One region of the Mesorhizobium sp. M0139 genome, then DNA from elsewhere that is predicted to be linked to it. Evidence: predicted binding sites of a transcription regulator. Region 1 holds the regulator's gene; each other region holds the start of a gene.
What was found. Region 1 encodes LexA, which represses DNA repair genes until DNA is damaged. Its sites were predicted from a motif close to TGTTCNNNNTGTGTTCNG; they were not measured.
Positions count from the first base shown of each region.

Region 2: NKJ58_RS21900 (PA0069 family radical SAM protein) is a predicted target of LexA. The motif match lies at 4,459-4,476, and genes of this name have one in related genera.
Region 3: dnaE (DNA polymerase III subunit alpha) is a predicted target of LexA. The motif match lies at 4,367-4,384, and genes of this name have one in related genera.

Region 1 covers NZ_JAMYTN010000002.1:12,108-22,486, reverse strand. The annotation lists gene gltX (glutamate--tRNA ligase) at 38-1,462, opposite strand; gene arr (NAD(+)--rifampin ADP-ribosyltransferase) at 1,923-2,339, shown strand; gene NKJ58_RS02525 (ComEC/Rec2 family competence protein) at 2,451-4,907, shown strand; gene lexA (transcriptional repressor LexA) at 4,901-5,683, opposite strand; gene NKJ58_RS02515 (GntR family transcriptional regulator) at 5,889-6,653, opposite strand; gene kynU (kynureninase) at 6,821-8,068, shown strand; gene kynA (tryptophan 2,3-dioxygenase) at 8,175-9,011, opposite strand; gene NKJ58_RS02500 (AMP-binding protein) at 9,008-10,379, opposite strand, start outside.
Region 2 covers NZ_JAMYTN010000012.1:236,663-247,041, reverse strand. The annotation lists gene NKJ58_RS21935 (S49 family peptidase) at 1-404, shown strand, start outside; gene NKJ58_RS21930 (membrane protein) at 477-662, shown strand; gene NKJ58_RS21925 (4-(cytidine 5'-diphospho)-2-C-methyl-D-erythritol kinase) at 689-1,582, shown strand; gene moaB (molybdenum cofactor biosynthesis protein B) at 1,569-2,123, shown strand; gene NKJ58_RS21915 (GFA family protein) at 2,248-2,679, shown strand; gene NKJ58_RS21910 (hypothetical protein) at 2,669-3,643, opposite strand; gene NKJ58_RS21905 (glycosyltransferase) at 3,897-4,400, opposite strand; gene NKJ58_RS21900 (PA0069 family radical SAM protein) at 4,551-5,705, shown strand; gene rnhB (ribonuclease HII) at 5,860-6,558, shown strand; gene NKJ58_RS21890 (F0F1 ATP synthase subunit B) at 6,803-7,294, opposite strand; gene NKJ58_RS21885 (F0F1 ATP synthase subunit B) at 7,305-7,904, opposite strand; gene NKJ58_RS21880 (F0F1 ATP synthase subunit C) at 7,997-8,221, opposite strand; gene NKJ58_RS21875 (F0F1 ATP synthase subunit A) at 8,288-9,046, opposite strand; gene NKJ58_RS21870 (AtpZ/AtpI family protein) at 9,110-9,502, opposite strand; gene NKJ58_RS21865 (cell wall hydrolase) at 9,768-10,379, opposite strand, start outside.
Region 3 covers NZ_JAMYTN010000004.1:140,639-151,017, forward strand. The annotation lists gene NKJ58_RS08030 (nuclear transport factor 2 family protein) at 145-543, opposite strand; gene dnaE (DNA polymerase III subunit alpha) at 713-4,240, opposite strand; gene NKJ58_RS08040 (acetyl-CoA carboxylase biotin carboxylase subunit) at 4,502-6,514, opposite strand; gene NKJ58_RS08045 (S-(hydroxymethyl)glutathione dehydrogenase/class III alcohol dehydrogenase) at 6,752-7,879, shown strand; gene gfa (S-(hydroxymethyl)glutathione synthase) at 8,002-8,571, shown strand; gene NKJ58_RS08055 (YaiI/YqxD family protein) at 8,636-9,109, shown strand; gene NKJ58_RS08060 (DUF1345 domain-containing protein) at 9,131-9,823, shown strand; gene NKJ58_RS08065 (cytochrome b/b6 domain-containing protein) at 9,960-10,379, shown strand, end outside.

The sequences.
Region 1 (10,379 bases):
CGCCTTTCAATGCCAATCTTCTTGGGCCAGTTCGCTCCTAATCGATTTGATCCGCAATCCGCGCCAGGCTTTCCTCGCGGCCAAGCACGGCGAGCACGTCGAACACGCCGGGCGAGGTGCTGCGGCCGGTAAGGGCCGCCCGGAGCGGTTGGGCCACGGCGCCGAGCTTGTGGCCGCCTGCCGTCGCGAACTCGCGCACCGCGGCTTCAGCCGCGGCAGCCGACCAATCGCCCGAAACAGTCTGCAAAGCGGCATGTGCGCCGCGCAGGATCGCGCGCGCGTCGGCATTGAGCAGTGCTGCCGCCTTCTCGTCGATCGGCAGCGGCCGCTCGACGAACAGGAAGGCCGCGCCATCGGCCAGTTCCACCAGCGTCTTGGCGCGCTCTTTCAGGCCCGGCAAGGCGGCCAGCAGCTGCGCCTTCCTGGCATCGTCGAGACGGGCGGCGATAGCCGGTCCGCCTTCGAGGTATGGCAGAGTGGCGACGAAAATGTCGAACAGCTCGGTATCGGCCATCTTGCGCATATGCGCGCCGTTGATCGACTCGAGCTTGGCGAAGTCGAAGCGCGCCGCACCCTTGTTGACATCGCCGATGTCGAACCACGAAATCATGTCCTTGATCGACATGATCTCGTCGTCGCCATGGCTCCAGCCGAGCCGTGCCAGATAATTGAGCAGCGCCTCGGGCAGATAGCCCATGGCGCGATAAGCCTCGACGCCGAGTGCGCCGTGCCGCTTCGACAGCTTGGCGCCGTCGGCGCCGTGGATCAGCGGGATATGCGACATCGACGGGACGTCCCAGCCCATCGCGTTGTAGATCACCGTCTGGCGCGCGGCGTTGGTCAGATGGTCGTCGCCACGGATGATGTGGGTGACGCCCATGTCATGGTCGTCGACGACGACGGCATGCATGTAGGTCGGATTGCCGTCCGAGCGCAGTATGATGAAATCGTCGAGGTCCTTGTTGGGGAAGCGCACCTCGCCCTGCACACGGTCGTGCACCACGGTTTCGCCCTCGGTCGGCGCCTTGATGCGGATGGCGCCCTTGACGCCGGGAGGCGCCTCCGAGGGGGCACGATCGCGCCACTGGCCGTTGTAGCGAGGCGGCAGGCCCTTGGCGCGTGCGGCCTCGCGCATCGCCTCGAGCTCGGCAGGCGTCTCGTAGCTGTAATAGGCCTTGCCCAGGCGCACCAGCTCCTCGGCCACCTCACGGTGGCGCGGCGCGCGCTCGAACTGCGATATGGCCTCACCGTCCCAGGAAAGGCCGAGCCAGGTCAGCCCATCCAGAATGGCCTGTGTCGCCGCCTCGTTGAAGCGTTCGCGGTCGGTGTCCTCGATGCGCAGCACCATCGTGCCGCCGGTGTGCTTGGCGTACAGCCAGTTGAACAGCGCCGTGCGCGCGCCGCCGATATGCAGATAGCCGGTGGGCGAGGGGGCAAAACGGGTGACGACCGTGTCGGACATGGAACTCTCGGGAAGCTTGGAAAGCGGGGCGTGATCGCGCGGACTTTCGCGCTTTGCGCGTTCATGTAGCATAGGAGGTCTGGGGCGCAAGGGGCAGACCCGATGGCTGGACGAGGCCGGGGCACGTCGGCAATTATCGGTTGCGTCAACAGGCCGGAGCCTTGTAGCACAAAATCTGTTCGCACCTCCGCGCAACCTCATTTGGCAGCAGCGTCAATGTCTGGGTTTCATTCGGCTGCAGCGTCCGTCACAGTGCCTGGAACATCGCTGCGACGGTGGTAGCCCCCTCTGACGAGCGGACATTTCTTCACGGATGCGGCACTGCCCGACTACAACGCCGCCGTGACAGCGTTGGCTTGGTCACGCATATTGACCTTTCTGCAATCATTATCGTGAACACCGCAACTGTGTGCAGGCCGGTCTCGCCACGAAGGAGGCATGATTGAAAGAAGGACTACCGATGACCGAAAACGCCGACCATACGGAGGGTGATCCGTTCTACCATGGTACCCGGGCGGATTTGAAACCCGGGGATCTGCTGAGCGTCGGCCACCCTTCCAATTTCAGAGGTAAACCACTGTCATGGATCTATTTCACCCAGACACTGGAAGCCGCCATCTGGGGAGCAGAGCTTGCAACGGGTGACGGTCGTCAAAGGATTTACATCGTAAAGCCGACGGAGTTTTTTATGGATGACCCTAACCTGACCGACAAAAAATTTCCCGGTAATCCGACGAAATCCTACCGCTCCCGTGATCCGTTGCTCATCCTGGGTGAACTCGGTGAATGGCAGGGTCATACACCGGAACAATTGAAGGCAATGCACGATGGGCTTGCTCGCCTGAGAGCGGAGGGCCAGGATATGATTGAGGATTGAGCGTCCTTGCCAGGTGATGGTCGATTCCGGCGCGGTGGACGTGATCACGCGGACTTTCGCGCTTTGCGCGTTCATGTAGCATAGGGGTCTGGGGCGCAAGGGGCAGACCCGATGGCTGGACGTGGCCGGGGCACGAAGGAAGGCGAAGGCGCCGAGGCAAGCGTCAGCGAACGCTCGCTGTTTGCCGATAGTCCCTATGCCGAGCCGCTGCCCCTCGCGCTGCCTGAGCCGCATCCCGGCGTCGCGCCTGCGCTGCCCGGTCACGCGTTGCCGGCGCAAGTCACAGCGCCCGGATCTATCGCCCGTCTGCGCAGACGGCTTCGCCGTCCGTCATGGCCCGCGCTCCGCCGCAGCCTTGCCGTGGCCGCCAACACGGAGCTCGACCGGGGCGTCGCCTTCCTGCTGGTGCCGGTTTTCCTGGCGGCCGGCGTCATCATTTATTTCTCGCTGGCCGGCGAGCCGGGCTTTGCGCAGCCAATCGCCATTGTGGTGCTGGCGACATGTTGCGCTGTCGCCACGCGATCGCGGCCGAGGACGCATCTGTTCTGCATGGCCGCGATGCTGTGCGCGCTCGGCGTCGTCGCCGCCAAGGTCGAGACCTGGCGCGCCGGAACGCAGATGCTCGGCTCCGAGATCCAGACACGGCTGACCGGCCGCGTCGTCAGTCTCGAACAGATGGAAAGCGGCCGCATCAGGCTGACGCTCGATGTGGTTTCGACCGCTTACCCCGAGCTGCGCTACGCCCCGGAGCGGGTCAGGCTCTCGGCGCGGACCGTTCCCGCCGATATGACCGCCGGCTCCCTGATCACCGGCTATGCCAGGCTGTTGCCGCCGACCGGTCCGGTGCGGCCGGAGAGCTACGATTTCTCCTTCGACAGCTATTTCACCGGTATCGGCGGCAGCGGCTTCTTTCTCGGCAATCCGAAAACCATTGCTACGCAGGGACCGCCGCCGCTGACCGCGCGGCTCTCCTCGGCAATCGAGAACGCGCGCGAAAACATTGCCGACCATATCAGGGGCAAAATCGGCGGCGCCGAAGGCGAGATTGCCGCGGCGTTGATTGTCGGGGTGCGCGCCGGCATCCCGGACGAGGTCAACGAAGCGATGCGGCGCACCGGCATCTACCACATCATCTCCATCTCCGGCCTGCACATGGCGCTGGTTGCCGGCACCATCATGGCGTTGCTGCGTGGCGCCTTTGCGCTGTTTCCCGATTTCTCTTCGCGCCGCCCAGTCAAGAAATATGCAGCAGTGGCAGCACTCGTCTCCATCGCCGCCTATCTCGTCATTTCAGGCGTCGTGGTTGCCGCCGAGCGCAGCTTCATCATGCTGGCGGTCATGCTTGTCGCCGTGCTGTTTGATCGCGCCGCACTCACCATGCGCAATCTGGCGATCTCCGCCATTGCCGTCATCCTGGTGTCGCCGCACGAGGTGGTCGGTCCCAGCTTCCACATGTCGTTTGCCGCCACCGCCGCCCTTGTCGGCGCCTATGCCGGCTGGGCCGATTACCGCGCCGACAAGGTGAGAACGCCGCCGGCAAAGCGCTCCTTCGTCGGCTTCCTGTCGCGAAAATTCGCGCTGGCCATGGGCGGCCTCGCCATGACCTCGATCATCGCCGGCAGTGCAACCTTGCTGTTCGCCATCTGGCATTTTCAGCGTGTGTCGCCGCTCAGCCTGATCGCCAATCTGGCCGTGATGCCGATTGTTTCGTTGATCGTCATGCCTTTTGCCGTGCTCAGCGCACTGGCGATGCCGTTCGGCGCCGACGGGCCGTTCCTCTATGTGATGGGCAAGGGTCTGATGGCGATGATCGCTATATCGGCCTGGATTTCCGAGCGCTCGCCGGTCGACGCCGTCGGGCTGATCTCCATCCGCTCGGTGCTGTTGGTGGCGGTCGCCCTCGTCATCGCCACCATGGCCACCACCTGGCTCAGGTTGGCGGCCGTGCCTTTCGCGCTGGCCGGCCTGTTGACGGTGCCGCAGGTGCTTACGCCCGACGTGCTCATATCCGAGGATGCGCATCTGGTGGCCATGCCGATCGGTGGCGGCGAACTCGCCCTCAACCGCGAACGCTCCAACGAATTCACCACGGACAATTGGAAACGGGCGCTGCGGGCCGAAACCATTATCCCACCTGAGATTTTCGAGTCAACAGATACGCGGTTCGATCTCGATCCGCTCGATCTGCCGCCCGGCTCGCCCTTCTATTGCACCGGCGATCTCTGTATCGCCCGGCACCCTTCCGGAGCCATTGTAGCGCTTGCGAAAGACCGCAAGACGGCGCGGCCGGCCTGTGCCTTCGCGAGCCTGATCGTCATCGATGACGCCACCGCCTACAATCCGTGCCGCGACCCGCTGGTGCTGGTCGTGACGAAGAAACAGCTGGCCCGCGACGGCAGCGCCGCCGTCTTCTTCGATCCGCAATCGGCAGCTGCAGCGCCAACCATCCGCTTCGCCGTCGACAAGCCGTATCGCCCCTGGCACGAGCAACGCCGCTTCTCCCGCGAAGCGCGCGGCCTGCCGCCTTACAACCAGCGTGAAAAGTACAAACCCAAGCCGGCTCAGTAGCGCCGGATCAATCCGACAAGCTTGCCCTGCACCTTCACCCTGTCCGGTCCAAAAATGCGGGTCTCGTAGGCCGGGTTGGCGGCTTCCAGGGCGATCGAGGCGCCCTTGCGGCGGAAGCGTTTCAGGGTCGCTTCCTCATCGTCGACCAACGCCACCACGATCTCGCCGGGGCTGGCTGTGTCGGCATTGCGGATGATGACCGTGTCGCCATCGAAAATGCCGGCCTCGATCATCGAATCGCCCTTGACCTCGAGCGCGTAGTGTTCGCCGCCCATGATCATATCGGGCGGCACCGAGATCGAATGGGTCTGATGCTGGATGGCGTCGATCGGCACGCCGGCGGCGATGCGTCCCATAACCGGGATTGAAATCGCGGAAACGGCATCGTCATTGCCGGCCGACATCGAACGCGACGGCGAGCCCGGCTTGATCTGGCGGCCGAGACCGCCTTGGCCCAACGCGCCTTGTCCTTGGCCGCCTTGCCCTTGGCCGGTTTGACCAAGACTGCCCTGAATGACGCTCGGCGAAAACTTCCTCGCCGCATTGAGGCCTGGTGCGATCGAGTCGGGCAGCCGCAGCACTTCCAGCGCGCGCGCCCGGTTCGGCAGCCGGCGAATGAAACCGCGCTCCTCAAGCGCTGTGATCAGTCGGTGGATGCCGGACTTGGAGGCGAGGTCGAGCGCTTCCTTCATCTCGTCGAAGGACGGCGGGATTCCGCTCTCCTTCAGGCGTTCATGGATGAACATCAGAAGCTCATGTTGTTTGCGCGTCAGCATCGCGGCCCCCAAGGGTTCTGAAACCAGAATCAGAAAAAACAAACCCAGAACAAACACTATCTGTTCCAGTTGTGTTCCGCAACCTTTTAAAGTTTAATGAATGTGTTGACGTTTTGTTCAGCGTAACGTTCGGCGCTGCGAGCGCCGCCTGCGCCCAGTTGCCAGCAACGGGGTGAAACGAAGACAAAGTGCCCTGCGTCGTCGGCTACGATCGCCGCTTCCTTTTCGGACGGGGCTGCGCAGCATCCGCGCCGGGTTCGCTCTGGGCATAGACCTGCAGCGTGTAGCCGATGTGAGCGGTCATCAGAGTTTTCGCACGTTCGACGTCGCGATCGAGGGCCGCTTCCATCAGGGCGGTATGGTGTTCGATCGCCACGGCGTCGCGCAGGGCCGCCACGGCCTTCCGGTGGCCATCCGTGCGGCCGGCGGCGGCGCGCAGCGTCGGGGCCAGACCCAGAAAGCGGTGATGGCGATGCAATTGGTCGGAAATCGTCGCATTGAAGCGCAGCAGCCAGCTGGATGTCGCGGCACTGAGCAGCGCCGCATGGAAGGCATCGTGTTTTTCGTACCACGCGTCGACCGCATCATCCGATGGATCGTCGAGAACAGACCCGCACCGTGAGAGACGATAGTGGGCGGCAACGACCGCGTCTTCCCACTCACGGTCGCCCTCCTCGATCGATTCCACCAGCAGGGGCAGTTCGACCACCAGCCGCGCACGCGCCAAATCCTCGAGCTCCGCCCGAGAGACGGGAGCGACCGCAAACCCGCGGTTGCTGATGGCGGTCACAAGCCGTTCCGCCTCCAGCCGCGACAGCGCCTCGCGCAACGGCGTCCAGCCGATGCCGTAGGTGTTGCGCAGCGTGCTCAGCTTCAACGGCGCGGCAGGCGCCAGCCGGGTCGCAAGAATATCGCGCCTGAGCAGGCGATAGGCCGCTTCCGTCTTCGAGGTCTGCTCGTCATCCAGCATCGTGATCCATCAGACATAAACGCTCGGCGGATCATTATATATCAAAGCCTTTCAATGGGTGAATTATATATAATGTTTGACAGTTCAAGGGCGACCACTCAAGATCGCCGGCATGTTTGGGCGGCAGGCTCCGCCGCGCGCGTTTGTCCATGGAGGGGCGCCGGATCATGAGCACGACACCCGATCTCGCTACAATCGAAGCAATGGATGCCGCCGATCCGCTGCGCTCCATGCGCGAACGCTTTGTCTTGCCGCAAGGCGTGATTTATCTCGACGGCAATTCCCTGGGCGCCGCGTCAGCGGTCGTCTTCAGCGAACTGCAGCAGGCCGCCACGCAGGAATGGGCGCACGATCTCATTCGCGCCTGGAACACCGCCGGCTGGTTCAACATGCCGGTGGAACTCGGAGATCAGCTCGGGCGACTGATCGGCGCGGCTGATGGGCAGACGGTGGTCTGCGACACAACCTCGATCAACATCTACAAGCTGCTGCACGCAGCGCTCGGCATGCGGCCGGATCGGTCGGTCATCGTTGCCGAGGGCGACAGTTTCCCGACCGACCTCTACATGGCCGAAGGCGTCGCCTCGACCCGGCCGGGAACGCGGCTGCGGCTGGAGGGCGTCGACGCGGCCGCAATCGAGGAGCTGATCGACGACAGCGTTGCCGTCATCCTGGTCAACCACGTCAACTACAAATCCGGCCAGTTGCGCGACATGGCGGCGCTGACGCGCAAGGCACATGACGCCGGCGCGCTGATCATCTGGGATCTCTGCCACACGGCCGGCGCCTTGCCGGTCGAACTTGACCGTGCCAATGCCGATTTCGCCGTCGGCTGCACCTACAAATACCTCAATGGCGGCCCGGGCTCGCCAGCCTTCATCTACGCGGCCGAGCGCCACCATGACGATGCCCACCAGCCGCTCAGCGGCTGGTGGGGCCATGCGCGGCCCTTTGCCTTCGAGCAGGGCTTTGCCGTCGGCAGCGGCATTCGCCGCTTCCTGTGCGGAACGCAGCCGGTGCTGTCGATGCGGGCGCTCAAGGGCGCGCTCGATATCTGGAACGACGTCGATATGGCGGCGGTGCGCAGAAAAAGCATCGCGCTGACCGACCTGTTTATCCAGCTCGTCGAAGCCAGATGCGGCGCCTACGGGCTTGAACTGGAAAGTCCTCGCGACGGCAGCCAGCGCGGCAGCCAGGTGTCGTTCCTCCATCCGCATGGCTATCAGGTGATGCGCGCGCTGATCGAGCGCGGCGTGATCGGCGATTTCCGGGCGCCGTCGACCATCCGTTTCGGCTTCACGCCGCTCTATGTCGGATATGGCGATGTCTGGCAGGCGGTCGAAGTCCTGGAGGATATTCTGCGCACCGGCGCCTGGCAGGACGCCCGCTTCGCGGTGAAGACCGCGGTCACCTGAGGAACTAGAGCAATTTCAGGAAAAGTGTGAAGCGGTTTTCCGTCCGCAATTGCGTCAAATCAAAGAGCTAGAGCATTTCGCCGTTTACGTTAAACGGTGAAATGCTCTAGAGCCGGGTGCGGACCGTCCAGAGCTCCGGAAACAGCACAACCTCCAGCATCTTCTTCAGATAGGAGGCGCCTGAGGTGCCGCCCGTGCCGCGCTTCAAGCCGATGATGCGCTCGACCGTGGTGACGTGGTTGAAGCGCCAGCGGCGGAAGTAATCCTCGAAGTCGACCAGCTTCTCGGCCAGTTCGTAGAGCATCCAGTAGCGCTGCGGGTCGCGGTAGACGGTTTGCCAGGCAGCCAGCACGTCTTCGTTCTCGACGCGCGTCTCGCGCCAGTCCGTGCGCCCGGCATCGGCGCCGATGTCGAAGCCATTGCGCGCCAAAAGCAGAAGCGCCTCGTCGTACAGCGACGGCGTGGCCAGGATCGCTTCCAGCCTGTCCGTAAGATCGGGCCGGTGCTTGTGCGGCCCGAGCATGGCTAGGTTGCGGTTGCCGGCCATGAACTCGATAGCGCGGTACTGCCACGACTGGAAGCCCGAGGATTGGCCGAGCGCGTCGCGAAACTCGGTGTATTCGCTTGGCGTCATCGTGCGCAGCACGTCCCAGGCATTGTTGAGCTGCTCGAAGATGCGCGCGACGCGAGACAGCATCTTGAAGCTCGGTTCGAGGCGGTCGGCGCGGATAGAGCGGATCGCGGCGCCGATCTCGTGCAAAGCGAGCTTCATCCACAATTCCGATGTCTGATGCTGGATGATGAACAGCATCTCGTCATGGGCCGAAGACAGCGGCGCCTGCGCATCGAGCACCTTGTCCAGCTGCAGATAGTCGCTGTAGGACATCCGCTCCTTGAACGACATCTGCGCGCCATCGGACGCCGGATCGTGCGGCTTAATCAATTGCTCTTCTCCGCGCGCAACCGGAAGCGCTGGATCTTGCCGGTCTGGGTTTTGGGCAAGGCGTCGATGAACTTCACCGAACGCGGATATTTGTAGGGCGCGATCGTTGCCTTGACGTGGTCCTGCAGGCGTTTGACGGTCAATGCGTCCGGCGAAACACCTTGCACAAGCACGATATGCGCCTCGACGATCTGGCCGCGTTCACCGTCCTCGGCGCCGGTCACCGCGCATTCGGCGACGTCGGGATGCGAGAGCAGCGCCGCTTCGACCTCGGGGCCGGCGATGTTGTAGCCGGCGCTGACGATCATGTCGTCGGAACGCGCGGCGAAGTGGAAGAAGCCATCCTCGTCCTGCGTGAACGTATCGCCGGTGAGATTCCAGCCATCGCGGACATAGTCCTTTTGCCTGGCATCGGCCATGTAGCGGCAGCCGGTCGGGCCGCGCACCGCCAGCCGGCCAGTAGAGCCGCGCGGCAGCTCCCGCATCTCGTCATCGACGATGCGTGCCTGATAGCCGCCGACGGGTTTGCCGGTGGAGGCCGGCTTCATGTCGTCGAAGCGGTTGGAGATGAAGATATGCAGCATCTCGGTGGCGCCGATCCCATCGAGGATCGGCTTGCCGGTCTTCTCAGTCCATTCCTCGAAGACAGGCGCCGGCAGCGTCTCGCCCGCCGAAACCGCGACGCGCAGCGAGGACAGGTCAGCGCCTTGATCCATGGCCTTGAGCATGGCCCGATAGGCGGTTGGAGCGGTGAAGGAAATGGTCGCTTTGTAGGTCTCGATGATGTGGATCATGTTGGGTGGCGTCGCCTGTTCCAGCAGCGTCGCCGCGGCGCCGAAACGCAGCGGGAAGATGGCGAGCCCGCCAAGACCGAAGGTAAAGGCAAGGGGCGGGGAGCCGACGAAGATGTCGTCGGGCGTCACCTCCAGGATTTCGCGGGCATAGGCGTCGGCGACGATCAGCAGGTCGCGGTGGAAATGCATCGTCGCCTTCGGCACGCCGGTGGTGCCGGAGGTGAAGCCGAGCAGGGCGACATCGTCGCGGCCGGTGTTGACGGCAGTGAAGGTGACCGGCTTGTCGAGGGCGGCGCGGTCGAGTTCCGCGTCATGGTTGGCCGTGCCGTCGAAGCCAATGACCTGCTTGAGATACGCACTGCCCTTGGCGCAGGCGGTCATCTCGTCCATCAGCCTTGTATCGCAAAGCGCAACCGTGATTTCCGCCTTGTCGACGATCTTGGCGAGTTCGCCGGCGCGCAGCATCGGCATGGTGTTGACGACCACCGCGCCAACCTTGGTGGCGGCCAGCCAACAGGCGACCATGGCCGGGTTGTTGGCCGAGCGGATCAGCACCCGGTTGCCCGGCTTGACG
Region 2 (10,379 bases), on a different contig from region 1:
AGAACAAGGCGGTGCTCGACCCGTTCAAGCCGGAGAAGAGGGAAGACGTCGAGCGCCTGAAGGCGCTGCAGCTGGAAGTGCACGAGACCTTCATCGACCTGGTCAGGGAACGCCGTGGCACCAAGCTGAAGGACGATCCGGACCTGTTCACCGGCCTGTTCTGGACCGGCAAGAAAGGGCTGGAGCTTGGCCTCGTCGATGCGTTGAGCGACATGCGCACGGTACTGAAAACCCGCTTCGGCGCGAAAACCCAGCTCAGGCTGGTCACCGCGCCGCGTGGCCTGTTTGGCCGCATCGGCCTGTTCGGCTCGAACTTTTCAGCGCCCGATATTGCCGCCGCCGCCGCAAGCGGCGTGATCGATGCGGCGGAAGAGCGCGCATTGTGGGCTCGCTTCGGGCTTTGAAAAAGCAGGGAAAGAGTCTAGCATGAGGGCTTGACAGTCTGCCTTGCCGCCTTGCGAGGGAGGAGCTTTGAAATGCCACAGATCATTTTCTTCGCAGTTGTCGGCGCAGCCGCTTATTTCGGCTACCGCACCTTCGTCCGCGAGGCCGAACGTGTGACCGCCAAGGTGCGGCGCACCGAAAAGCAGGCAGCCAACGGCACCAACGGCACGCTGGTCCAGGATCCTAAGACCGGCGAATACCGCCTGGCCAAGGACTGAGCATCATCCCGTCAGCAGCCGACAGTTTGGATGCCGCAGCCCGGACGTGGCTTGCGCCCGCCAAGATAAATCTGGCGCTGCACGTCACCGGCAAGCGCGCCGACGGCTACCATCTGCTCGAGAGCCTGGTCGTTTTCACCCGCTTCGGCGACAGGGTCGAGATCGAGCCTGCCGACGCCGACCGGTTCTCCGTATCGGGCCGTTACGCGACTTCCGTGCCGATCGACGACAGCAATCTGGTGGTGAAGGCGCGCGAGGCGCTGCGCAGGCAGGCCGGCCAGCAGAGCACGCCGCCGGTTGCCATCCGGCTGGAAAAGAACCTGCCGATCGCATCCGGCGTCGGCGGCGGCTCAAGCGACGCGGCGGCGGTATTGCAGGGTCTTGTCCGGACCTGGGGGCTCGACATCGGCGAGGCCGAACTGAGCCGGATCGGTCTCACGCTCGGCGCCGACGTGCCGATGTGTCTTGCGGCAAAACCGCTGGTTGCGCGTGGCGTCGGCGACGAGCTGTCGCTGGTGCCGGATTTTCCGGCGCTCGCTTTGGTGCTGGTCAATCCCGGCGTCGCCGTCTCGACGCCCGATGTGTTCAATGCACTTGAAAAACGCGACAATGAAGGACTGCCGCCGCTGCCGCGCGGTTTCGATTTCCACGGCGTCCGCAATTGGCTGGAGATCACCCGCAACGATCTTGAGGAACCGGCGCAAGCAATACAGCCGCCCATCGGCAGAGCGCTTTCCCTGCTGAACAGGGCCGGATCTGGATTCTCGCGCATGTCGGGCTCCGGCGCGACATGCTTCGGACTGTTCGAGACCGGCAATGTCGCCAAGCGCGCCGCCGCCGAGATCCGCAGCCGCGAACCGGAGTGGTTTGTCGCCGCGACACGAAGCATCGCTTCGGAGGGGGCCGATGACCAAAATTGACGAAAGCCGCCCCTTCATCCCGGTGCGCATCGCGGTGCTGACGGTGTCCGATACGCGCAGCCTTGCCGACGACAAATCAGGGCGGACGCTGGCCGATCGCATCGTCGAGGCCGGCCATGTCCTGGCCGCGCGCGACATCGTCACCGACGACCGGGAGAAAATCCGCGACAAGGTGCTGGGCTGGTCGCGCGACGAAGACATCGATGTCGTCATCACCACCGGCGGCACCGGTTTTACCGGCCGCGACGTGACGCCGGAGGCGCTGGAGCCGATCTTCGAGAAGCGCATGGATGGCTTTTCCGAAGTGTTCCACCGCATTTCCTACGACAAGATCGGCACCTCGACAGTGCAGAGTCGGGCGACGGGCGGCGTCGTCAACGCCACCTTCGTCTTCGTGCTGCCGGGCTCGCCCGGCGCCTGCAGGGACGCCTGGGACGGCATCCTGAAACCGCAGCTCGACTACCGCCACATGCCCTGCAACTTCGTCGAGATCATGCCGCGCCTGGACGAGCATTTGCGGCGCGGCAAGGCCGCCTCGTAAACCAAGGCAAAGCCGGCCAAGTGCTGCCTTTGTCAGGCAGAATGGCGGCTGCGCCTTCGAGAGGTCATTTCCTCCGGGTCGTCGGGCGGATAGTCTGTCGCCAAGTCAAGACGGAAGAGATCCAATGAGCGCGCACCGCGGCGGCTGCCATTGCGGCAACATCCACCTGACGTTCGAAACGGGAATCGAGCCGGCCGAGGTGGAGATCCGCGCCTGCCAGTGCGCGTTCTGTGTCCGGCATGGTTCGCGCGCCGCCGCCGATCCGCAGGGCCGATTGATCGTCTCGGTCGAGGACGAGGCGCGGCTGCACCGATACCGGTTCGGATTGCGCACCGCCGATTATCTCATCTGCCGGGACTGCGGCGTCTATGTCGCTGCTGTGACCACCGACGGCGAACCGAGAGCGATCGTCATCGTCAATGCGCTGGATGACCGGCCGCGGTTCAACCGCGAGCCGGTCCCAATGGACTATGATGCCGAGAACAAAGAGGGTCGCATTGCCCGGCGGCAAGCGCGCTGGATGCCGGTCGAGATCCGCTCCGGCGTCAGCGGATGACCGGCTCGCCGTGGAAGCGGCGGCGCGAGGGCGGCGAGACGCCGAAGCCGACCTCCATCATCAGCCGTGGCGTGGTGGACGGCACGGTGCCCATGTGGAAGCCGAACGGGTCCTCGACGAAGCCGAGGCCGGCCTCGCCGGTCAGCGTGACCGGGCTGTCGTCGCCATAGACCTTGAGCACGTCTTGCGCCGGATGGCCGACCAGCAGCGTCAGCTGGTGCTTGAGGCTGCGCCTGTTGTGGCTGGCTTTGACATAGACATGCGGGCCGGTGCCGGCATCGCAGGGCTTGAGATAGAAGAAGAATTTCAGCATCCGCCAGTCGTCGAGATCGAAATGATATTTGCCGAGCGAGGCAAGGTTCTTGTCGGCGTCGGAAGCCTCGCCGGTCGGAAAGCTCCACCAGACACGCGTGGTGATCAGCTTTGCCTGCCCGCCCAGATAGTGCTGGGCGATGTCGAGCAGCAGCGGGTCGTTCTGGATGGCGAGTGCCGCCTTGCAGCCGAGGATGCGCTCGAAATAGTGTCCGCTGAGCAAAGAGCGGCCGAACCGCTTCTCGGCTTCTGCGTGTTCTCCGGGCATGAATTCGAGCCGGCGGTCGAAATTGCCGAAGCACGGCGTGCTCTGAGCAAAGCTGGCGATCTCTTCGTGGATTGCCTGCGGAAGGACCAGTCCGGAGAACAGGCCATCGGTGCGCAGCGCCGCGACGATCGACTTGAGGTCGACGCCCCTGAACATCGTCGCTCCGGCACTCTGCGCGGGGCGCGCGGCTTTGGCGCCAAGCCAGTGCAGCTTGCGCGCCGGCATGGTGCGGGCAAGCACGAACATCGGCAGCCATGCGGGATTTTCGCGCAGGTCGGACAGATAGGTCGGGATACGCACCGCAATGCGGCGGAGCAGGCTGCCGTTGCGGGCAATGGCTTCCAGACTGGGGGCGCCGGATTTGTCAGGGGACGAAAGGTTCATCGGGGTCCTCAGATATGAACGGCAGCAACGACGACGCGGCGCTTGCTTACCGCTCCGGCACTACCCAAACCCCGATATCCCGCATCAACGGAATGCTAATCCCGCGTCAGCTTTTGTGCAATGCACAATAGGTTTTTGCGGCGAAAAAGCCGGACGGCGCAGCGGACAGTGTCAATTCCGGGGGGACGCCGACGCTGCTCCTCATCCGCCCTTCGGGCACCCTTCTCCCTGGGAACGGGAAAAGGGAGAAACATCACTTCTTCGGCGCCAGCCAGATTTCGGCGTCGAGCCGCCTGGTGGCGAGACCGCGCGCAAGGGCTTCGGCGCTGTGCGCGTTCTTCGACAGGGCAGCGGCCTGGCGCTTGCTGATGACCAGCCCTTCGGCCAGCGCCCGGTTGCCCGAAAACACCCGTGACAGGAACGGCGTGCGGCTGCCGCGCGCACGGCAAAAGCGCGCCGGCATGGTTTGCCGCGCCGTGTGAGCGACAACGTCGTCGATCCAGCCCTCCGCCAGCCTTGCGCCGGGTTCCAGAAACAGCAGCCAGTCACCCTTCGCCTGCCTGATTCCCGCGGCAATGCCGCCGGCCACGAAGTGGCAGCCGGCATGATCGGCAACCCGATGCGTCTGGTCGGTCGAGCCGGTGTCGCAGACGATGACATCGCGCACCACGCCCTCGACCGCGCCGCCGATCAACGAGGCGAGCGTGCGGGCAAGGCCTTCTTCGTCATCCCGGGTTTCGATGAGAACGCTGAGCATTTTTAGCCGAATAGCGGAAAGCCCGGCGCAACGCCAGTTTTGCATGGCCCAACGAAAAAGTTCTTGCTTTGTTCTCATCAGCGAAATAGGATTATTTTCATGAACAGAGCGATTCGACAGCCAGCCGACAGTCCTTGGGAAAGGGCCAAAATGGAACATATCGTGCGTGCGGACATTGCTGCTTTCGGAGCAGGGCGAGCCGAGATGGCCAATGCGATGATCGAACAGAGCGGCATGCGCGTCCGTCCGGATCGCAACCGCGGCCGTTCCGCGGGCATCAACCCGTCCGGCCGGTTCGAGCCGGTCAGCCGGCATGTGTTCGACGACGGCTGGAATTCGCTGGAGGAATTGCCGCCGTTCAAGACCGAAGTGCAGGTCGAGAAGCCGCGCACCATCATCACCCGCAACGAATCGCCCGACATTTCCTTCGACCGCTCGATCAACCCCTATCGCGGCTGCGAGCATGGCTGCGTCTATTGTTTCGCCCGGCCGACGCATTCCTTCATGGGCCTGTCGCCGGGGCTGGATTTCGAAGCGAAGCTGTTTGCCAAGCCGGATGCGGCGCGGCTGCTCGACAAGGAACTGTCGAAGGATGGCTATCAGCCGCGCACCATCGCGATCGGCACCAACACCGATCCCTACCAGCCGATCGAGAAACAATACCGGATCATGCGCGAGATCCTCGAAGTGCTGGAGGCGCGCGGCCATCCGGTCGGCATCGTCACCAAATCCCATCTGGTGACGCGCGACATCGACATATTGTCGCGCATGGCCGAACGGGGCTTGGCCAAGGTGGCGCTGTCGGTGACAACGATGGACCGCATGCTGGCGCGCACCATGGAGCCACGCGCGTCGACGCCGACCAAGCGGCTTGAGGCGATCCGGCAGCTTTCCGATGCCGGCATCCCGGCCTCTGTCATGGTGGCGCCGATCATTCCCGGCCTGACCGACCAGGAGATGGAGCGCATCCTCGATTCGGCACGCGCCGCAGGCGCCCGCGAGGCCGGCTATGTCATCCTGCGCCTGCCGCTCGAGGTGGCGCCGATCTTCAAGGACTGGCTGCTGCGCCATTATCCCGACCGCTACCGGCACGTAATGTCGCTGATCCGTTCGATGCGCGACGGCAAGGACTATGATTCGGAATGGGGCAAGCGGATGAAAGGCGCCGGCCCCTATGCCTGGCAGATCGGCCGGCGCTTCGAGATCACGGCCAAGCGGCTCGGCCTCAACGCCGAGCGGCGCACGCTCCGAACCGACCAGTTTGTCGCCGCCGCCAAGGCGACCGAGCAGCTGATGCTGCTCTGAGAGTAGCGCCTGCCCTGCCCTCGTGGTTGGCAGGCGACCCAAGAATCCCGTCCGGCCTGTCCCCCGGCCTGCAGACGGTGCCCTCCCGGTCTTGCCCCACTCGACCTTGGAGGGACTTGCGGAGAATCGGAGCCGATGCGAACCTCGCCGCAACATGGCTCGCGCGCGTTCCGATTCTCCGCTTCTTTTCGAAATCGTCGAAAAGCCCGACTTCTCCTTCGAGACGAAGGCGATGGCTGAAGGCCTTTGGCCGGTGGCAGGCATGGACGAGGCCGGCCGCGGTCCGCTGGCCGGGCCGGTGGTGGCGGCGGCGGTGATCCTCGATCCCGCCAACATTCCCGACGGGCTAGACGATTCCAAACGGCTCAACCATTTGCAGCGCGAGGCGCTGTTCCTGAAAATCCTGGGGTCAGCGCTCGGCGTGTCGATGGCCTCGGTCAGCGCCGAAGGCATTGACGGCAGCAATATCCTCAAGGCCAGCCTGGAAGCCATGCGCCGCGCCCTTGCCGGCCTGCCGATCCAGGCAAAGCTGGCGCTGGCCGATGGCCGCGATGTGCCGCCGGGCCTCCTCTGCGAAGGCCGCGCGCTGATCAAGGGCGACCAGCGCTCGCAATCGATCGCCGCCGCCTCGATCGTCGCCAAGGTGATGCGCGACCGCATGATGTGCGGCTGCGGCAGCCATCACGAGCGCTACGGGTTCGAGGTCCATATGGGCTACGCCACCGTGCGCCACCGCACCGCGATCGAAGCGCATGGGCCGGTGGCAAGGCTGCACCGGGCATCATTCGCGCCGTTCAGGCTGGGTGGGGTTGAGGTGGTGGAAGAAGAAGGGTTTGTCGGGTTGGACAGCTAATCTCCCCGCTTGAGGGGGAGATGGCCGGCAGGCCAGAGGGGGTCGCCGCGCGTGAAGCGCTAGCCCTTCTTCGCAGCAGAATGCGTCGCGCCCGGTCGAACGGACCCCCTCTGTCGCCTTTGGCGACATCTCCCCCTCGAGGGGGGAGATCAGGCGCACCACCGCCTTCGCCAATCTCCGTCGCCGCTCAACAAAAAAGCCGCCAGGTTGCCCGGGCGGCTTGATGTCAGCGAGTTAACCCCGCTCAGTTCAGCCTGGCCTTCACGTCCTGCAGCGCGGACTTGAAAAGATCCGCGCCGGCCTTGGCGTCGATCTTGCCGGCGAGCAGCGTGCGGGCCGCCTCGACGGCGATGTCGACGGCGCTGGCGCGCACTTCGGCGACGGCTTCGCGCTCTGCCTGGCCGATCTTCTGCTCGGCAAGCGCAGTGCGACGGGTGACATAGTCTTCGGTCTTCTTGTGCGCCTCGGCGGCAAGCATATCGGCCTCGCGCTTGGCGGCAGCGACGATGGCTGCGGCCTCCTGCTCTGCTTCCTTGCGCTTCTTCTGGTATTGGCCGAGCAGTTGCTGGGCCTCTTCGCGCAACCGGCGGGCTTCCGCAAGCTCGTCGCTGATCTTGGTCGCACGGGCGTCGAGCGACTTGGCGATCAGGCCTGGCACCTTGATGTAAACGGCAACGCCGAGGAAAATGACGAGGGCAACCGTTGCCCAAAGCGTTGCGAGAGATGTGGCGTCCATGATGTGCTCCTCACCGGGCCACGGATTTGACCGCAGCCGAGATCTCGGCCTTGCTCGTCTTGCCGCCGACAAGCGCATCGACGATGGCTGAAGCGGTGTCCTCGGCAATCGTGCCGACTTCCTTCATGGCGTTGGCCTTGATGGAAGCAATGCTGGCCTCGGCCTCGCCGAGCTTCTTGTCGAGGGCGGCCTCGACCTTCTTGCGGGCAGCCTCGGCTTCAGCCTTGGCAGCGTCGTTGGCCTGCTGGCCTATCGCGTTGGCCTTGGCCTTGGCTTCCGCAAGTTCCTGCTCGTAAGCGGCAACGGCGGCGTCGGCCTCGCCCTTCAGCCTGGCGGCCTGGTCGAGGTCCTGCGTGATGCGATCGCTGCGGACGTCGATGATGCCGCCAAGGCGCGGCATCACCACCTTCTTCAGGAACAGATAGAACAGCCCGAACGTGATCGCCAGCCACAGAAGCTGGGACGGAAACGTCGCCGGATCGAATGGCGGGAACGTGCCGTGCGCCTCGGCAGGCACGCCGGCGCCGGAATGCGTGCCGCCTTCCGTACCGGTATGGGCGCCTTCAGCGGCGGGTGCGGACTCTTGCGCAAACGCAGATGTCACGAACATGGACTATCCCCTGATATCAGGCATGGCCGCAGGAATGCGGCCAGCCAATTCTTCCCAATGCTCGTCCGACCGATAATTGGCCGAACAGGGGCTCAGCCGAACAGGGCGAGAAGCGCGATGAGAAGCGAGAAAATGCCCAGAGCTTCGGTCACGGCGAAGCCGAAAATCAGGCGGCCGAACTGGCCATCGGCGGCCGACGGATTGCGCAGGGCGCCCGCCAGGTAGCTGCCGAAGATGTTGCCGAGGCCAATGCCCGCGCCGCCCATGCCCAGGCAAGCGATACCGGCGCCGATGTACTTTGCTGCTTCTGCGTCCATTTTAAACTCCTTTGGATCTGTAATTCGTTGCAATTCCATCCGGCGAAAGATGCCGGAAATTCTAGGTCAGTGCCCGGGATGCAGGGCGTCGTTCAGATACATGCAGGTCAGCACCGCAAAGACGTAGGCCTGCAGGAAAGCGACCAGCAATTCCAGCGCGGTCAGCGCGACTGCCATGGCCAGCGGCAACACCGAACCGGCAACGCCGACGGCGCCGAGCGCGCTCAGGCTGACGACGAAGCCCGAAAACACCTTCAGTGTGATGTGGCCGGCCAGCATGTTGGCGAACAGACGAACCGAGAGGCTGACCGGGCGCGACACGAAGGAGATCACTTCGATCAGCACCACCAGTGGCAGCAGGAACACCGGAACGCCATGCGGCACGAAGAGCTTGAGGAAACCCAGACCGTGCTTCGTGAAGCCGTAGACAACGACGGTTCCGATCACCAGGGCTGCGAGGCCGAAGGTGACGATGATGTGGCTGGTGACGGTGAAGAAGTACGGGAAAAGGCCAAGCAGGTTGGCGACCAGTACGAACATGAACAACGAGAACACGAAGGGGAAGAACTTCATGCCCTGCGTTCCGGCGGCGTCGCGCAGCATGTTGGAGACGAACTCGTAGCCCATTTCCGAAACCGACTGCAGGCGCCCGGGAACAAGGCTGCGGCTCGAGGTCGAGAGGTACAGAAACGCCGATGCGACGAGGACGGTCGCGACCATGAACAGGGACGAATTGGTGAAGGACAGGTCATAGCCGCCGATGTTGATCGGAATCAGCTTGACGATATGGAACTGGTGGATCGGATCGACCTTGTCAGCAGCCATTTACATCCCCGTCAAAGCCGCGAACGGCCTTAAGTGTCCTTGTGCGCCATTGGCGGCGCCATTTCATTCTTTCGGATCGTGCGACTTCTCGCTTTTTCCGAATTCCGCCACAACACCTGACGAACGCAGGACATTGAGCACGCCGGCGCCAAAGCCCAGCAACAAGCCGACGACCAGACCCCATGGCGAGGTTCCCGCCACGCGATCCAGAAACCAGCCAAGGCCCACACCCACCACTATCCCGGCGATGAACTCGCTGGACAGCTTGAGCGCCTGGCCATATCCGGCCGTCGCCTTCGCGCCGTCATTCCCCTCGAGCTGATCCGGCCGTCTTGTCGCAAGCGATGCTCCAAGCTCACGCCGGCGGCGTTCGAGATCTTCGTCGCGGATGTCGGCCTCGTGCTTGCTGCCGCGGCCGGTTTCTCCGGTTCCGTCTGGCCCGTTCTTGTCGGCCATCGTAACCCCCCTGCCCGGTCAGACCGTCACCGTCCGTCCGCTTCTAAAGTCGCCGGCAACATAGTTAGAGGGTTTGCGCCCGTCAAGCCACGGGCGGGACTTCAAAGCCATGTATTTTTTCTATTGGAATCAATCACTTGGCGAGGTGCGACATCGTGCCCGGCACTATCGGGTCGGCACATGCCCCGAATCCGTCCGGCGACCGTTGTCCGATTTCGGCTTCCAGGGCCTTTGCGGTTCGTTTGCGACAGGCAAGCCGAAGGGCTCAGCTCCAGCCGCCGCCATAGGTGCGGTAGAAGATATGCAGGCCGATCTTGGTCATCTTCTGCATCGTGCGCGCCCAGCCCGGATGGACGTAGTTGGCGTAGTAGTGGGTCGATGAGCCGACTTCGGGAATGAATATCTTGCCGGCGGTGACCGCCATCGCGACGTCCTGCGCGGTCTTGTAATGGGCGGGGCTCTCGATGCGCTTCTTGCGGCCGTCGCAGGCGAAGGAGAACTGGCAGCGGTTCAGCCAGTTGTCGTTCTGGTAGACGACGCCGCAAATCGAGTTCGGATAGGCCGGATTGCGGACGCGGTTGAGAATGACCTGCGCGACGGCGGCCTGGCCGCGCACGGATTCGCCGCGCGCCTCGAAATAGATGCCGTTGGCGAGGCAGGCCTGCTCCTTCGTGGAGAAGACGCTGGCCGGCAGCGGGTTCTGGATCCACGAATGATCGCCCTTGGCCATCGGCGGAATGAAGCGCCCGCTGCTCGGCTCCTCGTCCTGCAGCAGCGCTTCGAAGGGCGAGGCCTTGGCGTAATCTGGTTCGGCCTGGGCATAGGCGGTGGCCAGCACGTCCGGTCTGTCATTGTTGACGAGGGCGGCAAGCATGGC
Region 3 (10,379 bases), on a different contig from region 1:
GTGCGTAACGGTCCCAGCCGGGGTCGTCTAGAGCATGATCCCAAAAAATGGGGTGCCGGTTTGCGGAAAAGATCATGCTCCAACAAAGGGTTAGATCATGATGAGATTTCAACCAAATCTCATCATGATCTGACCCGGTGATCGTCACCCCTCCACCACCTTGCCGTCCGGCCCGACAAGGCGCCAGGCCGAGGCGGTGTCGTAGACGAACCGCTCCTCCGCAATCCGGTCACCACGCCAGCGCTGCAGGGCCACCTCTTCCAGCCGGCGCACGGTGCCGGCCTTGTCGACACGGTCGAAGGTCCAGCGGATGGCGACATTGTCGCCATCGACCAGGAATGTCTGGACAGGATGGGTGTGCATCTTCTCGATCCGGTCGAGTGCTGCCTGCTCATGCGCCATCAGTGTTTCCTTGCCGCGCCGCGGGACGCCGAGATTTTCCTGCATGGTGGCATCGTCATGGTAGAAGTCGGCGATCGCTTTGACGTGGCTGCCTTCGACCACCTCCTTGAGGAAGGCTTCGACGCGTTCGCGGCTGGGCATGATTGTGCGTTCCTGTGAAGTTTCTGCTCAACGCATGTGGTTCAAAGGAAGGTCAGGTCAACCACGCCCCGCACGCTGGCCCTATCGGCTGCAATGTCAGGCCCAGAGCATCTTTAGGCCGTGATGCACTGGCCGACGTCGATGCGATTGCCGTGTATATCAGCGCAGCCTAGACGAGCTCGACTTCGACCACACCCGGCACCGCGCGCATGGCCGACGCGATCTGCGGCGAGATGCGGTAGCGGTTGGGCAATTCGATCTCGATCTCGCCCTGCGCCTCTTCTTTGATGACGATAATGCTTACCTGACTTTCCCCACGCTGGGTAAGCTGCGATTGAATCGCCGACGCAGGCCCGTCATTTCGAACGAAGATGCGCAGCGCCTTCTGGATACGGCTGGCCTCATCCTCCAGCGACTGCACCGTCTGGATGCGCAGATTGACCCCTTCGGGCCTATCCTCGGCCGAAACGGTGATCACCACCGAACGTCCGGGCTCGAGCAGATCGCGATACTGCGCCAACCCTTCCGAAAACAGCACGGCTTCATATTGGCCAGATGTGTCGGAAAAGGCGATGACGCCCATCTTGTTGCCGGTTCGGGTCTTGCGCTCCTGCTTGGTGGTGACGGTGCCGGCGAGCCGGCCCGCGGCGGCACCGCGTTTGACCGCAGCCGAGAACTCGCCCCAGTTTTGCACGCGCATCTTCTGCAGGGCCGCCTTGTACTCGTCGAGCGGATGCGCCGAAAGATAGAAGCCGACGACCTGGAATTCGCGGTGCAGCCGATCGGCGGCAAGCCACGGATCGGTCTGCGGCAAATTGAGCGCCTGCTGCTGCGCGCCGAGCGACGCGCCGAAAATGTCGTGCTGGCCCGAAATGGCATTCTGCTGCGCCAGAGAAGCCAGCCCCATCATCCGTTCGACGCCGGCCATCATCTGGGCGCGGTCGTGGCCGAAGCAGTCGAGCGCGCCGGCCATGATCAGGCTTTCGAAGACGCGCTTGCCGACGATCTTGGGATCGACCCTTTCACAGAAATCGGCGAGATTCTTGAACGGCTTTTCGCCGCGCATGGCGACGATGTGCTCGACCGCAGCGTCGCCGACGCCCTTGAGGGCCGCCAGCGAATAGTAAATGCGGTTCTCGCCGACCTCGAAATTGCGGAAGCTGGTCATCACTGACGGCGCCACCACCTCGATGCCGAGACGCAGCGCATCCTGGCGGAAATCGGCGAGTTTGTCGGTATTGCCCATGTCGAGCGTCATCGACGCCGCCAGGAACTCGACGGGGTAATGCGCCTTGAGATAGGCGGTCTGGTAGGACACGACGGCGTAGGCGGCCGCGTGCGATTTGTTGAAGCCGTAGTCGGCGAACTTGGCCAGAAGGTCGAAGATGAAGTCGGCCTGCGGCTTGCCGACACCGCGTTCGACCGCACCGGTGACGAAGCGCTCGCGCTGCTTGTCCATTTCGGCGCGGATCTTCTTGCCCATGGCGCGGCGCAGCAGGTCGGCTTCGCCGAGCGAATAGCCCGACAGCTCCTGCGCGATTTGCATCACCTGTTCCTGGTAGACGATGACGCCTTGCGTCTCCTTCACCAGATGGTCGATCTTGGGATGGATCGATGCCATCTCCTCCTCGCCATGTTTTCTGGCATTGTAGGTCGGGATGTTCTCCATCGGGCCGGGACGGTAGAGCGCCACCAGCGCGATGATGTCCTCGATGCAGTCGGGCCGCATGCCGATCAGCGCCTTGCGCATGCCGGCACTTTCCACCTGGAACACACCGACCACTTCGCCGCGCGACAGCATGGCGTAGGTTTCAGGATCGTCGAGCGGGATCGTCGCCAGGTCGATCTCGATGCCGCGCCGGCGGATCAGCTTCACCGCCGTCTCCAGCACCGTCAGCGTCTTCAGGCCGAGGAAGTCGAATTTTACCAGCCCGGCCTGCTCGACATATTTCATGTTGAACTGGGTGACCGGCATGTCGGAGCGCGGATCGCGGTACATCGGCACCAGTTCCGACAAGGGCCGGTCGCCGATGACGATGCCGGCGGCGTGCGTCGAAGCGTGGCGGTAGAGCCCTTCCAGCTTTTGCGCCATATCGAGCAGCGTCTGCACGATTGGCTCCTTCTCGGCCTCCTCGGCAAAGCGCGGCTCGTTGGCGATGGCATCCGCCAGCTTGACCGGATTGGCGGGGTTCTGCGGCACCATTTTGGAGAGCTTGTCGACTTGGCCGTAAGGCATTTGCAGCACGCGGCCGACGTCGCGCAGCACCGCGCGCGCCTGCAGCGTACCGAAGGTGATGATCTGCCCAACCTGGTCGCGGCCATATTTCTGCTGGACGTAGCGGATGACCTCTTCGCGCCGGTCCTGGCAGAAGTCGATGTCGAAGTCGGGCATCGACACGCGGTCGGGGTTGAGGAAGCGCTCGAACAGCAGCGAGAAGCGCAGCGGATCGATGTCGGTGATGGTCGTGGAATAAGCGACCAGCGATCCGGCGCCCGAACCACGGCCCGGCCCGACCGGAATGCCTTGCGCCTTGGCCCATTTGATGAAGTCGGCGACGATCAGGAAATAGCCGGGAAACTTCATCTTCTCGATGATGGAGAGTTCGAAATCGAGCCGCTCGCGGTATTGTTCGACCGTGTAGCCGGAAGTGGGCCCATGCGCAGCCAGCCGCGCCTCCAGCCCCTCATGCGCCTGCCGGCGTAGCTCATCGGCCTCCGCTTTCAGCGCCACCTCATTGTCGGCGACATCGCCGCCGGTAAAGCGTGGCAGGATCGGATTGCGGGTCTTGGGATAATAGGAACAGCGCAGCGCGATCTCGACGGTGTTGTCGATCGCTTCCGGCAGGTCGGCGAACAGCCGCGCCATATCCGCCTGGCTGCGCAGGAAATTGTCCGAAGTCAGCCGGCGACGGTTGTCGGCGGCAACCACCGAACCCTCGGCAATGGCGATCAGAGCATCATGCGCGTCATAGTCGTCGCGGGCGGCGAAGAACGCCTCATTCGTGGCGACCAGCGGCAGATCATGGATATAGGCAAGGTCGACCGATGATTTCTCGATAGCGCGGTCATAACCGGAAACACGGTCCAGCTCGACATAGAGCCGGTCGCCGAACAGCGCCTTGAGTGCCAGAAGCCGCGTCTCGGCAAGATCTCGGCGATCCTCCTTCAGCGCCCGGCCGATCGGGCCGCGCGGCCCGCCGCTGAGGCAGATCAGGCCATCGCTATGGCCTTCCAGCATTGCTGACGTCAGATGCACGGGCTCGCCCGGCGGCGTCTCCAGATAGACCTGGCTGACCAGCCTGACGAGGTTGCTGTAGCCGGCCTCGGTGGCGGCGAGCAGCACCACGGCGTGCATCTCCGGACCATGGCGGCGGCGGTCGCGCTGCGCGTCGCTGGTCTCGCCGGAAAAGGCGAGATCGATCTGGCAACCGATAATCGGCTGGATGCCTTCCTTCACCGCCTTCTGGGCAAATTCCAGCGCGCCGAACAGATTGTTTGTGTCGGTGACTGCGATTGCCGGGCACTCGTCCTTGACTGCATGACCGACAACGGCGGCGACCTGCAAGGCGCCCTCGAGCAGCGAATACGCCGAATGCACGCGCAGATGGATGAACGGCCGCGCCGGTGCCTCCGGGCGCGCAGCAGCGAGCGCTGCTTCGCGCCTCAGGGGATCGCGTGGAAGTTTGTCATCCGCCATGATGTTTCAAATTGCTCGAAGGGCTTTGAGTCGATGGAGATGTATTGTCCCGGACCGGGCGATGCCAGTCCAGCACAAATGACCACCGACCACAGGCTTCCGTACCCAGCCGCACGGCTCAGAGATTGTTCGAAATTCGCTCTGGCGAGTCATAATGATGGTGGTTTCGAGAACCGGAGCGCAGCGGCCATTGGTCCGTGAGCACGGGAAGCGCAGAAACCACCTTCAGATGGCCGCCGGAGTAGAATTTCCAAACAATCTCTAGGCGAACTCCATGATCACCGCATCGACAGCCAGGCTGTCACCCGGCTTGGCGTTGAGCTTCGACACGACAAGATCGCGGTCGGCGCGCAGCACGTTTTCCATCTTCATCGCCTCGACCACGGCCAGCGTCTCGCCGGCCTTGACCTCCTGCCCCTCGGCAACTGCGATCGACACGACCAGGCCCGGCATCGGGCAAAGCAGCATCTTGGACGTGTCCGGCGCCACCTTCTCCGGCATCAGCCTTTCCAGCTCCGCCGTGCGCGGCAGCATGGCGCGCGCCGTCACCGACATGCCTTTCCAGGCAATGCGCAGGCCGTTCGGCGCCGGCCTGATCTGCGCCGTGACCTTGCGGGCACCGACAGTGCCGCGCCAGATGAGGTCGCCCGGCCGCCAGTCGGACGCCACGGTCAGCGCTTTGCCGCCATCGACCGACAGATCGATTTCCATCGGAATGGAGATCATGCCCTCGATGATCGAAGCCTGGAGATAGTCGTCGCCGAGCTTCACCACCCAATCGCGCTTGAGTGCGCCCGAATGCGGCGCCAGCCGCCCGCCCAGCCGGTCAAGCCGATCGCGGCGCAGAAGCTCGACCGCGGTGGCGATCGCCGCCAGCACTGCCTTTTCATCGCCATTGGGCACGATCGGCGCGAAGCCGTCAGGATATTCCTCGGCGATGAAGCCCGTCGATATCCGCCCCTCGCGCCAGCGCGGATGCTGCATCAGCGCCGCCAGGAACGGGATGTTGTGCTCGATGCCGTCGACGACGAAACTGTCCAGCGCTTCCGACATGGCATCGATGGCCTCGATACGCGTGGGCGCCCAGGTGCAGAGTTTTGCCACCATCGGATCATAGAACATCGAAATCTCGGAGCCTTCGGTGACGCCGGTGTCGTTGCGGATGAAGACATCGCCGAACTTGCCCTCCTCCGGCGGCCGGTAGCGCGTCAACCGGCCGATCGAGGGCAGGAAATTGCGATAGGGATCCTCGGCATAGAGCCGGCTTTCCACCGCCCAGCCGTTCAGCTTGACGTCGCTCTGCTCGATCGCCAGCTTCTCGCGGGCGGCGACACGGATCATCTGCTCGACCAGGTCGATGCCGGTAACAAGCTCCGTCACCGGATGCTCGACCTGCAATCGTGTATTCATTTCAAGGAAATAGAAGTTCTTTTCAGCATCGACGATGAACTCGACGGTGCCGGCGCTCTGGTAGTCGACCGCCTTGGCCAGCGCCACGGCCTGCTCGCCCATGGCCTTGCGCGTCCTGGCATCGAGGAATTGCGACGGCGCCTCTTCCGCAACCTTCTGGTTCCGGCGCTGGATCGAGCATTCGCGCTCGCCGAGATAGAGGGCGGTGCCATGCGCGTCGGCCAGCACCTGGATTTCGATATGACGCGGATCGACGACGAACTTTTCGATGAAGACTCGGTCGTCGCCGAACGAGCTTTTCGCCTCCGAGCGCGCCCGGTCGAAGCCGTCGCGCACTTCCGACTGGCTCCAGGCAATGCGCATGCCTTTACCGCCGCCGCCGGCCGAGGCCTTGATCATCACGGGATAACCGATCTCGCCGGCGATCTTTTCGGCATGGTCGGCATTTTCGATGACCCCAAGCCAGCCGGGAACCGTCGACACCTCAGCGGCCTTGGCGAACTTCTTCGATTCGATCTTGTCGCCCATCGCCTTGATAGCCTTGGGTTTCGGACCGATGAAGACAATGCCCTCAGCCTCAAGCGCTTCGCAGAAGGCGGCCCGCTCCGACAGAAAACCGTAGCCGGGATGCACGGCCTGCGCGCCCGTCTCCTTGCAGGCAGCGATGATCTTTTCAGGCAGAAGATAGCTTTGCGCGGCAGGCGATGGCCCGATATGCACGGCTTCGTCGGCCATTTCGACGTGCACGGCGTCGCGATCGGCGTCGGAATAGACCGCTACGGTGGCAATCCCCATCCTGCGCGCCGTCTTGATGACGCGGCAAGCAATCTCGCCGCGATTGGCGATCAGGATTTTCGTGAACATCGAAGGCGTTTCCTCGGTCTTTCGTCCTTCTTATGGGCTTCGGCAGCCGGGCTCAAGCACCGCCGGCAGCGCACCCATCAAGACACTCCCTGCCCGCCAGGCCCGTGCCGAGGGGCGAAGGTTGGGCTCGCCGACGACTGGGCCAAGATTTGCGCCATATTTGGTCGCCAAATCGGGTTGAAACAGTATAAAAACCCTGAAAGCCTGAAGACCAATCGCCTTGGGAGGAATTGCCTGATGAAAACCCGCGCCGCTGTCGCTGTCGCCGCCGGAAAGCCGTTGGAAATCATGGAGGTCGACCTCGACGGACCGCGCGAAGGCGAGGTGCTGGTCGAGATCAAGGCGACCGGCATCTGCCACACCGACGAGTTCACCCTGTCGGGCGCCGATCCCGAAGGCCTGTTTCCGGCAATCCTCGGCCATGAAGGCGCTGGCGTTGTCGTCGATGTCGGCAAGGGCGTCACCTCGGTCAAGAAGGGCGACCACGTCATCCCGCTCTACACGCCGGAATGCCGGCAGTGCCCATCCTGCCTGTCGCGCAAGACCAATTTGTGCACCGCCATCCGCGCCACGCAGGGCCAAGGCTTGATGCCCGATGGCTCCTCGCGCTTCTCGATCGGCAAGGACAAGATCTTCCACTATATGGGCTGCTCGACCTTCTCCAATTTCACCGTTTTGCCCGAGATCGCCGTCGCCAAGGTCAACCCGGACGCGCCCTTCGACAAAATCTGCTACATTGGTTGCGGCGTCACCACCGGCATCGGCGCGGTCATCAACACCGCGAAGGTCGAGCAAGGCGCGACTGCTGTCGTCTTTGGTCTCGGTGGCATCGGCCTCAACGTCATCCAGGGCCTGAAGCTCGCCGGCGCTGACATGATCATCGGTGTCGACCTCAACAACGACAAGAAGGCATGGGGCGAGCGCTTCGGCATGACGCATTTCGTCAATCCGAAGGAGATCGACGGCGACATCGTTCCTCACCTCGTCAACTTGACCAAGCGCGGCGCCGACCAGATCGGCGGCGCCGACTACACATTCGACTGCACCGGCAACACCAAGGTGATGCGCCAGGCGCTGGAAGCCTCGCATCGCGGCTGGGGCAAGTCGGTCGTCATCGGCGTGGCCGGCGCCGGCCAGGAGATTTCGACCCGGCCGTTCCAGCTGGTCACCGGCCGCACCTGGATGGGCACCGCCTTTGGCGGCGCACGCGGCCGCACTGACGTGCCGAAAATCGTCGACTGGTACATGGACGGCAAGATCCAGATCGACCCGATGATCACCCATTTGCTGAAGCTTGAGGACATCAACAAGGGTTTTGATCTCATGCATGAGGGCAAGTCGATCAGGAGCGTCGTCGTTTACTAAGTGCGATCAGCAAAAGTGGCGCCCGGTTTTGCGTCCGATCGCACACCAAACGGAGGAAGAACAAGCCGCCGACCGAAGGGCCAGCGACTGAAGTTGCACAGGTTCAACAAGGGAGGAAGACAATGCCTGAGAAACTGCATCCCAAAATCGACAATGGCTTGCCAAAGGAGAGCGCAAGCTTTGCCGGCGGCACGCTGGTCTGCGCCTGCACCAGCAAGCCGGTGAAGGTGACGGTCAAGGGCCAGATCGCCCACAACCATGCCTGCGGCTGCACCAAATGCTGGAAGCCTGACGGCGCGGTGTTCTCGGTCGTGGCCGTAGCCGGCACCGGCGATGTCACAGTCACCGAAAACGGCGACAAGCTGAAAGTGGTCGACCCCTCGGCACTTATCCAGCGTCACGCCTGCACCGGCTGCGGTGTCCATATGCACGGACCGGTCGAGCGCGACCATCCGTTCAAAGGTCTGTCCTTCATCCATCCCGAGCGCTTCCAGGAAGACGGCTGGTCACCGCCGGGCTTCACCGCTTTCGTTTCGTCGATCATCGAATCCGGTGTCGACCCCAAGCGCATGGACGGCATCCGCGGCCAGTTGAAGTCGATGGGCCTCGAGCCCTATGACTGTCTCAACCCCGGCCTGATGGATTACATTGCCACCTGGACGGCGAAGAAGTCGGGCGCGCGGCCGGCCTGACAGTACGAGATTTCTGGCATGGGGCCGGGTAACATGCCGGCCCCATGTCCGTTTTGGAGAGATAATGCCGGCACCCGCCATCTACGTCGACGCCGACGCCTGCCCGGTGAAAGCCGAGGTCGAGAAGGTCGCCGAGCGCCATGGCGTGGTCGTCACCTACGTCTCCAATGGCGGGCTGCGTCCGTCGCGCGATCCGATGATTCGCAACGTCGTCGTCTCTAAAAGCGCCGATGCCGCTGACGATTGGATCGTCGAGAACGCAAAACCCAACGACATCGTGATCACCGCCGACATCCCGCTTGCCGCTCGCACCGTGGCGCTCGGCGCGCATGTGCTTGGGCCAGCCGGCCGGCCGTTCACGCCGGAGACCATCGGCATGGCGGTTGCAATGCGCGATTTGAAGCAGCATCTGCGCGAAACCGGCGAGAGCAAGGGCTACAATGCCAGCTTTGCGCCACAGGATCGCTCGCGTTTCCTGGGTGAGCTCGACCGTATCTTGCGGCGGGCTCTGAAATCCGTCACACCCGACCAGACGTGAAGCATCATCCGAGGTCGGGCTATGGCCGACACATCGCCGAATAACCCCTTGCAGCGGCACAAGCAGTTCTTTGTGTCGCTAGCCGTCGGTCTGGTCGTATTTGCCGCGGTATTGCCTTTGATTGGATCGCTCCCCGTCTCCACGCGGCTTGCTTATTCGATCTCGATTGCCGCCGATTCCTTCTTCGTCGTCTTCATCGCGCTCGTCATCGCCAAGATGCCGCTGCTGTCCGGCCGCTATCTCAGCAAGAACGCGCGCGAACTGGACCTCCCAGTGCTGGGCATCTTTGCCATCACGCTCGGCATCGTCGCCATGGCCATTGTCCTGCTGTTCCTTTTGATCAATCACAAGGATCGCGACCCCATCGAACTCGGCTTCGCCATGCTGTCGATCCCGCTTGGCTGGTTCACCATCCATGCCATGGCCGCCCTCCACTATGCGCATGTCTACTGGATGGACGGCGACGCGATCGATGCCGAAACCAAGAAGAAGATACCGGTCGGCGGCCTCGATTTTCCCGGCAGCAAACGGCCGGACGGTTGGGACTTTCTCTATTTCGCGACGGTGATCGGCATGACCGCGCAGACCGCCGACACCGCGATCACGACCTCGCATATGCGCCGCGTGGTGCTTGTCCATTCGATCCTGTCGTTCTTCTTCAACGCCGTCATCGTCGCCGCCGTCGTCAATCTCGCGGTGAGCCTCGGCAATTGAGTATCCGTGCCCGCGATAAACCCGTGCCCGTAATAAAAACGTGACCGCATGAAACATCGCTTTCGATAGCGACGTATTGGGAGGACAAGGACGAGCGCGGCCATCCCAGGATCGCGCAGCCGGAGGCGAGGAAAAGATGGAAACCATTACCATGAGTCAGCCCGGCGCAGGCGTCGATGCCGCCTCAACGAAGGATGCGACGCTGATCTACCGGCAATCGCGCTGGACCCGCCTGACGCACTGGCTGTGGGCGATCTCGCTGTTCTTCTTGCTTTTATCCGGCCTGCAGATCTTCAATGCCCGGCCGCAGCTCTACATCGGCAAGCAATCCGGCTTCGAGTACAACAACACCGTCTTTGCCATCGGCGCCGAAAACACCGCCACCGGCCCGCGCGGCTATACCGAAATCTTCGGCCATCGCTTCGACACCACAGGCGTGCTCGGCTGGTCGGGCCCGGCCCGGCAGCAAACGTCGCGTGCCTTCCCGTCCTGGGCGACAATCCCGTCCTATTACCATCTCGGCACCGCCCGCGTTGTGCATTTCTTCTTCGCCTGG